Actinocatenispora sera: one gene and its partner. Each later gene encodes a partner of the first gene's protein in a complex. Links are inferred from orthologs where the notes say so. Each region holds a gene or a part of one and is shown on either strand. Other genes may lie near its edges. The genes, in order: secY and secA.

What was found.
Region 2: the proteins of secY (region 1) and secA are in contact, whole or in part, in a crystal structure (PDB 3DIN), measured with the Thermotoga maritima proteins. The link is inferred for Actinocatenispora sera from one-to-one orthologs. Residues at the interface, in WP_004081795.1 of Thermotoga maritima: Glu108, Gly109, Glu110, Glu111, Ala236, Glu237, Arg238, Arg239, Ile240, Thr241, Ile242, Gln243, Tyr244, Ala245, Arg246, Arg247, Val248, Thr249, Gly250, Arg251, Arg252, Val253, Tyr254, Gly256, Ala257, Ser258, Thr259, Tyr260, Leu261, Pro262; in WP_004082002.1 of Thermotoga maritima: Glu261, Ala262, Arg263, Lys300, Ala301, Arg302, Thr303, Ile304, Ile305, Leu323, Tyr324, Asp325, Pro326, Val329, Ser330, Tyr333, Ile336, Lys340, Phe345, Val349, Glu363, Phe364, Tyr374, Ser375, Gly376, Gly377, Glu393, Ile395, Thr482, Ser483.

What each region holds. Positions count from the first base shown.
Region 1 is NZ_AP023354.1:2,191,913-2,197,453, reverse strand. What follows is about bases 581-3,438. They hold secY (preprotein translocase subunit SecY), read right to left. Parts: upstream 2,774-3,438; coding sequence 1,388-2,773; downstream 581-1,387. Other genes in these bases: rpmD (50S ribosomal protein L30), read right to left, coding at 3,361-3,438; rplO (50S ribosomal protein L15), read right to left, coding at 2,915-3,358; Asera_RS10605 (adenylate kinase), read right to left, coding at 581-1,141. Also shown: map (type I methionyl aminopeptidase), read right to left, coding at 1-415; more of Asera_RS10605, read right to left, coding at 488-580; more of rpmD, read right to left, coding at 3,439-3,543; rpsE (30S ribosomal protein S5), read right to left, coding at 3,558-4,157; rplR (50S ribosomal protein L18), read right to left, coding at 4,221-4,616; rplF (50S ribosomal protein L6), read right to left, coding at 4,616-5,152; rpsH (30S ribosomal protein S8), read right to left, coding at 5,168-5,541. UniProt on the Escherichia coli protein: The central subunit of the protein translocation channel SecYEG. Consists of two halves formed by TMs 1-5 and 6-10.
Region 2 is NZ_AP023354.1:6,845,003-6,851,188, forward strand. The notes cover bases 2,684-6,186. They hold secA (preprotein translocase subunit SecA), read right to left. Parts: upstream 5,857-6,186; coding sequence 2,884-5,856; downstream 2,684-2,883. Other genes in these bases: Asera_RS32180 (hypothetical protein), read right to left, coding at 6,077-6,186. In the rest of the region: Asera_RS32165 (cell division protein SepF), read right to left, coding at 258-599; Asera_RS32170 (DUF885 domain-containing protein), read right to left, coding at 955-2,652. UniProt on the Escherichia coli protein: Required for protein export, interacts with the SecYEG preprotein conducting channel.

The DNA of each region.
Region 1 (5,541 bases):
CCGCCCACATCGCGTCCTCGGCGACCTCGATCATCCGCAGCAGCGCCGGGTCGACCTCACCCACCGGTACGGTGATCGCCGAGTCGCCGTGCCAGCCGGCGATGATCGCGCCGGCGTCGATCGAGATGATGTCGCCTTCGGCCAGCACCTGCTTGCGGCTCGGGATCGCGTGCACGACCTGGTCGTTGACCGATGCGCAGATCGTCGCCGGATAGCCGTAGTAGCCCTTGAAGTTCGGGATGCCGCCATTGGCCCGGATGTTCTCCTCGGCCAGCTCGTCCAGTTCCGCGGTGGACACCCCCGGCGCCACCGCAGCCCGCACCTTCGCCAGCGTGTCCGCGACGAGCAGCCCGGCCCGCCGCATCATCCGAATCTGTTCCGGCGTCTTGAGCTGGATCTGCTGCTTGGCGAACAAGGTGGTTCCTCACGGATTGTGCGTACCGCCGCGGCGACCGGACGGAGCCCGGCACCGCCCGCGGACGGTCGGTCAGCCGCCGTAGGACGCGAGAGCGTCGTACGCGCGCTGGGTCACGTCCTCGACCGGCCCGACCGCGTCGAGACCGACCAGCTTGCCCTGGGCGCCGTAGTAGGCCACCAGCGGCTGGGTATCCCGCGCGTACACCCGGAGGCGCTCGGCGATCGTCTCCGGCTTGTCGTCGTCGCGCTGGAACAGCTCGGCGCCGCACCGGTCACAGACCCCGGCCACCGCCGGCGGATCGAACTCGACGTGCCAGATCTTGCCGCAGCCGCGGCAGGTGCGCCGGCCGGACAGCCGCCGGATCACCTCTTCCTCCTCGACCACCAGCTCCAGCACCAGGTCGAGGCCGGTACCGAGGTCGGCGAGCATCTTGTCGAGCTCCTGCGCCTGCGGCACGGTGCGCGGGAAGCCGTCCAGCAGGAAGCCGTCCTCGGCGTCCGGCTCGGCCAGCCGGTCGCGCACCATGTTGATCACGACCTGGTCCGGAACCAGCTCGCCGGCGTCCATGTAGCCCTTGGCCTCACGCCCCAGCTCGGTGCCCTCGGCGACGTTGGCCCGCAGGATGTCACCGGTGGAGATCTTCGGCACCGACAGGTGCGAGGCGATGAACTCCGCCTGGGTCCCCTTGCCCGCCCCGGGCGGACCCACCAGCACCAACCTCATGCCCGCCCTCCGCTTCGCTCCGGCCGGGCATGAGACACGAAGCCGCGATGCTCATGATTCGCTCGCTGACGCTCGCTCATAGCCGCCCTCCGCTTCGCTCCGGCCGGGCATGAGACACGAAGCCGCGATGCTCATGATTCGCTCGCTGACGCTCGCTCATAGCCGCCCTCCGCTTCGCTCCGGCCGGCCGCTCATACCGCCACCCCGATCCGCTCGCCGGCACATCGCTGCCGCTGCGCGGCGACACTACCGGAGGAACCCTTCGTAGTTGCGCTGCATCAGCTGCGACTCGATCTGCTTCACAGTCTCCAGGCCGACGCCAACCATGATCAGCACGGCCGTACCACCGAAGGGGAAGTTCTGGACGTTACCGCCGACCAGGCCGATGAACAGGTTCGGCAGGACGGAGATGATGCCCAGGTAGAGCGAACCGGGCAGGGTGATCCGGCTCAGGATGTAGTCGAGGTACTCGGCGGTCGGCCGGCCGGGCCGAATGCCGGGCACGAACCCGCCGTACTTCTTCATGTTGTCCGCGACCTCGGTGGGGTTGAACGTGATCGCGACGTAGAAGTACGTGAAGAAGATGATCAGCAGGAAGTAGAACAGGATGTGGAGCCAGTTGTCCTGCTGGGTGATGTAGCGGTTGATGAACACGACCACCGGGTTCGTGCTGTTCGACCCCGCCAGCTGGGTGACCAACTGCGGCAGGTAGAGCAGCGACGACGCGAAGATCACCGGGATGACGCCGGCCTGGTTGACCTTCAACGGGATGTAGGTCGAGGTGCCGCCGAACATCCGGCGGCCGATCATGCGCTTCGCGTACTGCACCGGGACCCGGCGTTGCGCCTGTTCGATGAAGACCACCGCGGCGATCACCACGACACCGATACCGAGCACGATCGCGAAGGTCAGCGTGCCCTTCTTCAGGATCGTCCAGCCTTCGGCGGGCATCCGGGCCGCGATGTTGGTGAAGATCAGCACCGACATGCCGTTGCCGACACCGCGGTCGGTGATCAGCTCACCCAGCCACATGATGCAGCCGGTGCCGGCGGTCATCGTGGTCACGATCATCACCAGCGTCAGCCAGTGCGGCAGCGGGCCGACGGTCGGGATGATGGGGTCCGGGCACTGGTTGCCGAACAGCTGGCCCGACTCGGCCAGCGCGATGTAGCCGGCCGCCTGCAGCACCGCGAGCCCGAGCGTCAGGTACCGCGTGTACTGGGTGATCTTCGCCTGGCCGGACTGGCCTTCCTTCTTCAGCAGCTCCAACCGCGGAATCACCACGGTGAGCAGCTGCAGGATGATGCTCGCGGTGATGTAGGGCATGATGCCCAGCGCGAACACACTCAACTGGAACAGCGCGCCACCGGAGAAGAGGTTCAGCAGGGTGAAGACGTCCTGCGTGCCACCGGACTTCGACGCGATGCCGATACAGGTCTGCACGTTCGTGTACGACACGCCCGGGCTCGGCAACGCGGCCCCGAGCCGGAAGATGGCCAGGATGAAGACCGTGAACAGCAGTTTCTTGCGCAGGTCAGGCGTTCTGAACGCACTGACAAAGGCGGAGAGCAACTGTTCCTCCTGCGCAGACTGACCGCCGACGCGGCGGTGCGTGTCGAGACCTTCGCCCACGGCATGGCCGGGGTCCGGGGGCGACTCTAACAGTACGGGCGTTTACGGCGGTATCCGTGCCGGCCACTTCCGTACCGACATGAGACCGCGCCGTTGTGAACACCCTGCTGGGGCTCACAACGGCGCGGCAAATTGCTTCACTTACAGCTCGGTGACCGAACCACCGGCGGCGGTGATCTTCTCCTTGGCGGAGCCGCTGAACGCGTGCGCCGCAACCTGGAGCTTGACCCCACCGAGATCGCCGGAACCCAGCACCTTCACCGGCTCACCGGCGCGCACCGCGCCGGCCTTCGCCAGCTCGACCGGGCCGATCTCGCCGCCGTTCGGGAACAGCGCGGCCAGCCGGTCGAGGTTGACCACCTGGTAGGTGACCTTGAACCGGTTCTTGAAGCCCTTCAGCTTCGGCAGCCGCATGTGGATGGGCATCTGCCCACCCTCGAAGTACGCCGGCACGTTCTTCCGGGCCTTGGTGCCCTTCGTACCGCGGCCGGCGGTCTTGCCCTTCGAGCCCTCACCGCGGCCGACCCGCGCCTTGGCGGTCTTCGCACCCGGAGCCGGGCGCAGGTGATGCACCTTGAGCGCCATCGCTACTCCACCTCCTCAACCTGCACGAGGTGGGTCACGGTACGGACCATGCCCCGGATCTCCGGACGGTCCTCCTTGACCACCACGTCGTTGATCCGCTTCAGGCCGAGGCTGCGCAGCGTCTCGCGCTGGTTCTGCTTCGACCCGATCACGGACCGGACCTGGGTGACCTTCAGGCGTGCCATGTCATGTCTCCCGTTCAGCTCGCCAGGCCCGCACGGGTCCGCAGCATCGCGGTCGGAGCCACGTCCTCCAGCGGCAGGCCACGGCGCGCGGCCACCTGCTCCGGAGACTCCAGGCTCTTCAGGGCTGCCACGGTGGCGTGCACGATGTTGATCGGGTTGGACGAGCCGAGGCTCTTGGACAGCACGTCGTGGATACCGGCGCACTCCAGCACGGCACGCACCGGGCCGCCCGCGATGACACCGGTACCGGCGCTGGCCGGCTTGAGCATCACGACGCCGGCCGCATCCTCGCCGATCACCGGGTGGGTGATCGTCGCACCGATGCGCGGCACCTTGAAGAAGTGCTTCTTGGCCTCCTCGACGCCCTTGGCGATCGCCGCGGGCACCTCCTTGGCCTTTCCGTATCCGACACCAACGGTACCGTCGCCGTCACCCACCACGACCAGCGCGGTGAAGCTGAAGCGTCGGCCACCTCGCACGACCTTCGCGACGCGGTTGATCTTGACGAGCCGCTCGAGGTGCGGTGTCTTCTCCGCGGCCGCGCCGCCACGGCCGCCATCCCGGCGATCCCGGCGGTTATCGCCGGATCCGCCACGGCGCTGCGGACCTGCCATCAGGCGCTACCTTTCTTAAGTCCCTCGTCACCGGGCCGGTCGGGCCCGATGCTGGTCGGTTTCCTAGAACTCCAAGCCACCGGACCGAGCGGCGTCGGCAAGCGCGGCAACCCGACCGTGGTAGGCGTTGCCGCCCCGGTCGAAGACCACCTTGGTCACACCCGCGCCCTTCGCCCGCTCGGCGAGCAGCTCGCCGACCTTGCGGGCCTGGTCCTTCTTGTCGCCGTCGGCGCCGCGCAGGGTGCCATCGAGCGTCGACGCCGCGACCAGCGTGTGGCCCCTGGTGTCGTCGATGACCTGCGCGTAGATGTGCCGCAGCGAACGGGTCACGACCAGCCGAGGACGCGCCTCGGTACCGGTGACCCGCTTGCGCACCCGGAAGTGCCGACGGTTCCGGGAAATCCGGCGCGCCGCCGCACCACCCTTCGCCGAGTTGCGGTTGGCCAGTGTGGCAGCCATTACTTACCCGCCTTTCCAGCCTTGCGGCGAACGTTCTCGCCCTGGTACCGCACACCCTTGCCCTTGTACGGCTCCGGCGGCCGGATCTTGCGGATGTTCGCCGCGATCTCACCGACCTGCTGCTTGTCGATGCCCGAGACCGTCAGCTGGGTCGGCTTCTGCACGCTGAACGTGATGCCGGCCGGCGCCGGGACCACGACCGGGTGCGAGAACCCGAGCGCGAACTCCAGGTCCTGGCCCTTGGCCTGGACACGGTAACCGGTGCCCTGGATCTCCAGCACCTTCTCGTACCCGCTCGTCACGCCGACGACCAGGTTGTTCACCAGCGTCCGGGACAGCCCGTGCAGGGCGCGCGAACGACGCTCGTCGTTCGGCCGCTCCACGTAGATGGTGCCGTCCTCGAGGCGTGCGGTGATCGGTTCGGCGAGCGTGTGCGACAGCTCGCCCTTCGGGCCCTTGACCGCGACCGTGGCACCGTCGATCTTGACGTCCACGCCGGCCGGGACCGGGATCGGCTTACGTCCAATCCGAGACATGGCTCAGCAACTCCCTTACCAGACGTAGGCGAGGACTTCCCCGCCCACGCCGCGCTTGCGAGCCTGCCTGTCGGTCAGCAGCCCCTGCGACGTCGAGATGATCGCGACGCCCAGACCGCCGAGCACCCGGGGCAGCTCGTCTGCCTTCGCATACACCCGCAGGCCCGGCTTGGAGACCCGACGGATACCGGCGAGGCTGCGCTCCCGGTTCTGGCCGAACTTCAGCTCGACGCTCAGCTTCTTGCCGACGGTACCCTCGGCCGGTTCCTCGACGGACCAGCCCGTGACGTAGCCCTCCTGCTTGAGGACCTCGGCGATGTTCGCCTTGATCTTCGAGTAGGGCATCGCCACGACATCGTGGTATGCCTGGTTGCCGTTACGCAGACGGG
Region 2 (6,186 bases), 4.7 Mb from region 1 along the record:
CTGACCACATTCTGTAGTGACTGCTGTTGAAATGCGGACCGGAAAGCGATCGCCGCGCGCCGTGCGCGTCCGTACGAGATCGACGGGGCGTGACGAAGAAAATTGCGGGAAAGCTGTGACCGGGCGTTGCGTCCGCTGTCGGTCGCCGATGTCGACCGCGCCGCGTATCCCCAAGGACACGCGGCGCGGTCGAGTCGGATCAGGGTCCCGGCGCGGGTCGGATCGGCCCGGTCGACGGGACCAGCGTGCAGGCGGCGTCAGCGAGGCGTCGCGTGGGTCAGCTCGGTGCCGGCCGGCAACACCAGGAAGACCCGCGGCGCGATCCGGTCCATGCCGCCGCGCAACCCGAAGACCAACCCGGAGGCGAAGTCGACGACGCGCTTGGCGCCCGCCTCGTCCATCCCGCTCAGGTCCATCAGCACCGGCACGCCCTCGCGGAACCGCTCGCCCACGGTGCGCGCCTGGTGGAAGCTGGTGAGGTGAATGGTGGCGAGACGACGATCGGCAACAGGGGCGACGTCCGGCACGCGAGTCGGCACGGCCTCGTCGTCGTGCGGCTCACCGGAGTCCAACCCCAGCCAGGAACGGGACCTGTCCACCGCGGCCATCTCGGGCACCTCCTCCCACGTCGCTGCTGCTACGCGCTCCCACCTGTCGTTCGACCTGCGAGTTCCACAATGGAGTGTCGCACCGGCAGGCAAGTCTCCGCGAGTGCGATATTCGCTTGGTGATCACAGGTTAACCCAGATTCACCTACCCACCCGGTACGCCGCGCGCACCTACCGGGTGATCCACCGCCAACGCTACGGCCGGTACCGACACTCACCACCCGCCCTGACGCCGATCCGACAGTCCACCCGACCGGGCACCGCGCCAATTCCGCTCGTTCCCGATCGCCGCAACCGCGAGCCGACCGCGGCGGCCATCGGTCGCTCGTTCTTCTCGCCGGTGACGTCACCGGCGGTCGGGGTGCACCGCCGCTTCGATCCAGTCGTCGACGAGGTCGGACATGATGTCCAGCGGAACGGAACCCTCCGCGAGCAGGCAGTGGTGGAAGTCGCGGATGTCGAACGCGGCGCCGAGCCGCCGCCGGGCGCGATCCCGCAGCTCGTCGATCCGTACCCGGCCGATCATGTACGACAGGGCCTGACCGGGCGCGGCGATGTAGCGGTCCACCTCGTTGTCGATCTCGATCAGCGGCAGCGCGGTGTTGTCCCGCATGAACTCGACGGCCCGGCCGCGCGACCAGCCGTGGTGGTGCAGCCCGGTGTCGACGACCAGCCGGGACGCCCGCCACGCCGCGCTGGCCAGCATGCCGAGCCGGTCGACGTCCGTGCCGTACAGGCCCATCTCGTCGGCGAGGTGCTCCACGTACAGGCCCCAGCCCTCCGAGTGAGCCGCCGACTTGCGGTACCGGCGGAAGTCCGGCAACGCGAGATCCGCGCTCACCACCCCCTGCAGGTGATGGCCCGGGACGCCCTCGTGGAACGCCAGCACCTCGTACACCGCCAGCGCACGCTCACGCGGCCGGTCGGTGTTGACCCACAACGACCCCGGGCGCTGGCCGTCGGCCGACGGCCACAGGTAGTACGCCGCGATGCCGCCGCGGGCCTGGATCGGGTCCATCTCGTTGATCGTGCACGGCGGCACCGGGTACCCGCGGAACCAGTCCGGCAGCGCCGTGACCGCCCGCCCGTACGCGGCCGCCACCCGCTTCGTGATCTGCTCGGCGCTGTCGCAGCGCAGCGCCGGATCGTCGCGCAGCCGCCGGAACGTGTCCGCCACGTCGGCCGTGCCCAGCGCTCGCGCACCGGCCGCGGCGACCTCGTCCCGCAGGGTGTCGAGCAGGTCGAGCCCGGCCGTGTGGATCGCCTCGGCGGGCATGCCGGTCGTGGTGAACGACCGGGCCAGCGCCGCGTACCCGTCGACGCCGCCCGGGACGTGACACAGCCCGACGTGGTCGTCGTCGCGCGCGCCCGGCAGCAACTCCTCCGCCAGCGTGCTGCGCAGCCGCTGCAGCGCGGGCCGGATCTCCTCCGCCCGCGCCCGATCGGCGCGGGCCCGCCACCGGTCGAGGTCGACCCCACCGGCCGGTACCGGCCGCAGCAACGGATCGTCCGCGGGCCCGCCGGCCAGGTAGTCGTCGAGCTGCCGGATCGCCTGCCGGATCCCGGTCGCCGTCGGGTACCGGCCGTCCTTCGCCGCCGCCAGGTGCCGGTCCCGCACCGCGTCGAAGTACCCGCCCAGCCCGGACAGCCGCCGCAGGTACGCCTCCGCCCGGTCCGGGTCGGACAGCGCGACCCGGGGCACCGTCGACAGGATCATCGACAGCGTGCCCGCGACGCTCGCCGACACGCTGACCTCGTCCAGCCCGGTCAGCGCCACCGCACGCTCGTCGGTCAGCCGCTGCCCGAGCACCGCGCAGGTGATCAGATCGGTACCGGTGAGGGCCGTCCGGTCGACCCCGGCCAGCCGGTCTGCCAACTCGCGCAGCGTGCCGGCGTACCGCTCGGACTCCGCCCGGGACGGGTCCGTCACCTCGTCGAGATGGTCGGACATGCCGAGCATCGACGCGCTGATCGGATCGTGCGCCAGGTAACCGGTGAAGTAGCTGTCGGCGATCCGGTCCAGCTCGCGGCCGTCCTGAGACATCGGCTTCCCTCTCGTGGCACGCCCTCGGCCCGCGGCTACTCCGACACGCCAGGATGTTCCGAGCCTACGCGCGCACACACCCCATCCCGCTCCACTGCGACCGACCTCTCCCTACCGACCCAACCGCCCCGGACGGTCCGGCCCGAGGCGCAGCGATGCCCCGGCACGGATCGCCGGGGCATCGCCAAGCTGCCGGAACCCGCCGCAGTCGTCAGCAGCGGTCCGCCATGATCACTCGGGTAGCGGGCCCGCTCCCGGGGCGCCGTGGCACTTCTTGTACTTCTTGCCGGAGCCGCAGGGGCAGGGAGCGTTGCGGGACGGGCCGGAGCCGACCTTCTGGCCCGGGGCGTTCTGCTTCTCACCGGCCGCGATCTTCGACTGCGGGCCGGTGCGCAGTGCCGACGCGGCGGTGGCCGAGCCGGAGTCCTGGCCGATCTCGACCGCGCCACTGCCGGCGGCACCGTCGATCGTCGGCTGGGAGTACTGCAGGGCCTGCGGGGAGCGCTCGCCGAGCCCCTTGGCGTGGATCTCGACCTTGCCGTCACCGGCCGGGGTCGGGGTCGTGGTCCCGGCCGCCTTGCCGACCTGCTCGGCGAACTCCTCGGCGGTCAGCTCGGTCGGCGCCTCGGCGGCCGGCGGCTCCTCGCCCTCGCCCTCCTCCTCGACCTGGACCTCCAGGTTGAACAGGAAGCCGACCGCCTCCTCCTTGATGCCGTCCAGCATCTGCTGGAACATGTCGAAGCCCTCGCGCTGGTACTCCACCAGCGGGTCGCGCTGCGCGTACGCCCGGAGGCCGACGCCTTCCTGCAGGTAGTCCATCTCGTACAGGTGCTCGCGCCACTTGCGGTCGATCACCGCGAGCAGCACCTGGCGCTCCAGCTCGCGCAGCGCGTCGGCGCCGAGCTCCTCCTCGCGCCGCTCGTACGCCTCGTGCGCGTCATCCTTGAGCTGCTCGGCGAGGAAGTCGGCATCCATCGCCTCCAGCCCGCCGGCCTCGTCCTCGAGGTCCTCGACGGTGACCGAGATCGGGTACATCTGCTTCAGCGCGGTCCACAGCTTGTCGAGGTCCCAGTCCTCGGCGTAGCCCTCGGCGGTGGCGCCCCGCACGTACGCGTCGATCACGTCGTCGATGATGTTGTCGATGTAGTCGTGCAGGTCCTCGCCGTCCAGCACCCGCTTGCGCTCGGCGTAGATGACCTGGCGCTGCTTGTTCAGCACCTCGTCGTACTTCAGGACGTTCTTGCGGATCTCGGCGTTCTGCTGCTCGATCTGGGTCTGCGCGCTGCGGATCTGCCGGCTGACCATCTTCGACTCGATCGGCACGTCGTCGGGGATGTTGAGCCGCTCCATCACCGTCTCGACGGCGCCGGCGCGGAACCGGCGCATCAGCTCGTCCTGCAGCGACAGGTAGAACCGGGACTCACCCGGGTCGCCCTGCCGGCCGGCACGACCGCGCAGCTGGTTGTCGATGCGGCGGGACTCGTGCCGCTCGGTGCCCAGCACGTACAGCCCGCCGGCGTCGAGGACCTCCTCGGCCTCGGCCGCGCACTCCTTCTCGGCCTCTTCCAGCGCCGCCTCGTACGCGTCCGCGTAGCCCTCCGGGTCCTCCTCGGCGTCGATGCCGGCGTTGCGCAGCTTCGCCGCGGCGGTGAACTCCGGGTTGCCGCCGAGCAGGATGTCGGTACCGCGGCCGGCCATGTTGGTGGCGACGGTGACCGCGCCCTTGCGGCCCGCCTGCGCGACGATCTCCGCCTCGCGGGCGTGGAACTTCGCGTTCAGCACCGCGTGCTCGATGCCGCGCTTGGTCAGCATGTCGGAGAGGATCTGGCTGCGGTCGACGCTGGCCGTACCGACCAGGACCGGCTGGCCCATCTCGTGCCGCTCGGCGATGTCCTCGACGACCGCCTCGAACTTGGACTGCTCGGTCTTGTAGATGACGTCGGCGCGGTCCTCGCGGATCATCGGCTTGTTGGTCGGGATCGGGGTGACGCCGATCTTGTAGACCTTGTTGAACTCGGCCGCCTCGGTCAGCGCCGTGCCGGTCATGCCGGCGAGCTTCTCGTACAGCCGGAAGTAGTTCTGCAGGGTGATCGTGGCGAGGGTCTGGTTCTCCTGCTTGATCTCGACGCCTTCCTTGGCCTCGATCGCCTGGTGCATGCCCTCGTTGTAGCGCCGGCCGTGCAGGATGCGGCCGGTGAACTCGTCCACGATCAGGACCTCACCGTCGGAGACGATGTAGTCCTTGTCGAGCTTGTACAGCTCCTTGGCCTTGATGGCGTTGTTCAGGAAGCCGACCAGCGGGGTGTTGACCGACTCGTACAGGTTGTCGATGCCGAGCTGGTCCTCGACCTTGCGCACGCCGGCCTCGGTGATCGCCACCGTGCGCTTCGACTCGTCCACCTCGTAGTCGCCGTCCGGCTCCGGCGCCCGGCCGCCGAGCGACGCGGTCGGTGCCATCGGGCTGGACCGCTTGAGCCGCTTCACCACCCGGGAGAACTCCGTGTACCACCGGGCGGACTGCTCGGCCGGCCCGGAGATGATCAGCGGCGTCCGGGCCTCGTCGATCAGGATCGAGTCGACCTCGTCGACGATGGCGAAGTGGTGCCCGCGCTGCACCATCTCGTCGGCCGACCAGGCCATGTTGTCGCGCAGGTAGTCGAAGCCGAACTCGTTGTTCGTGCCGTAGGTGATGTCGCACTCGTAGGCGGCCTTGTGCTCGGCCGGCGTCATCTGCGGCAGCACCACCCCGACGGTCAGGCCGAGGAAGCGGTGCACGGCGCCCATCCACTCGGCGTCGCGCTGGGCCAGGTAGTCGTTGACCGTGACGATGTGCACGCCCTTGCCGGAGAGCGCGTTCAGGTAGGCCGGCAGGGTGGAGACCAGGGTCTTGCCCTCACCGGTCTTCATCTCCGCGATGTGCCCGAAGTGCAGCGCGGCGCCGCCCATCAGCTGCACGTCGTACGGTCGCTTGCCGAGCACCCGGTTGGCCGCCTCGCGGACCGTCGCGAACGCCTCCGGCAGCAGGTCGTCGAGCGACTCGCCGTCTTCGAAGCGCTCCTTGTACTGGTCGGTGAGCTCGCGCAGCTCGGCGTCGCTCAGCTCGGTGTAGTCGTCCTCGAGATCGTTGATCGCGGACGAGATCGCCTTGAGCCGCCGCAGCATCCGGCCCTCGCCGGTGCGCAGCATCTTTTCCAGAACCGACACTTCTCAACGCTCCCTGGGGGATGTTCTCCGGCGACCATCGTAGGCAGGGCGGCGGCCGTTGGACACATCCCGCCCGGCAGACCGGCTCCGGATTGTCACACGGCACCCTGATCCGGTCATTGGACCACGGCCGACGGTGCCGGTGACCAGCGGCACACCCGGCCGGCGGCCGCACACGGTACGCCGGCGCGGCGGTCGGGCCGCGCACCGAGACCGCGGGTCACGGCCGGATCAGGCGGGACAGGACGCCGCCGACGACCAGGTACGCCACCGCCGCGATCACCCAGTCGACCAGCACCTGCCTGGTGTGATCGGCGAACGTGAACAGGT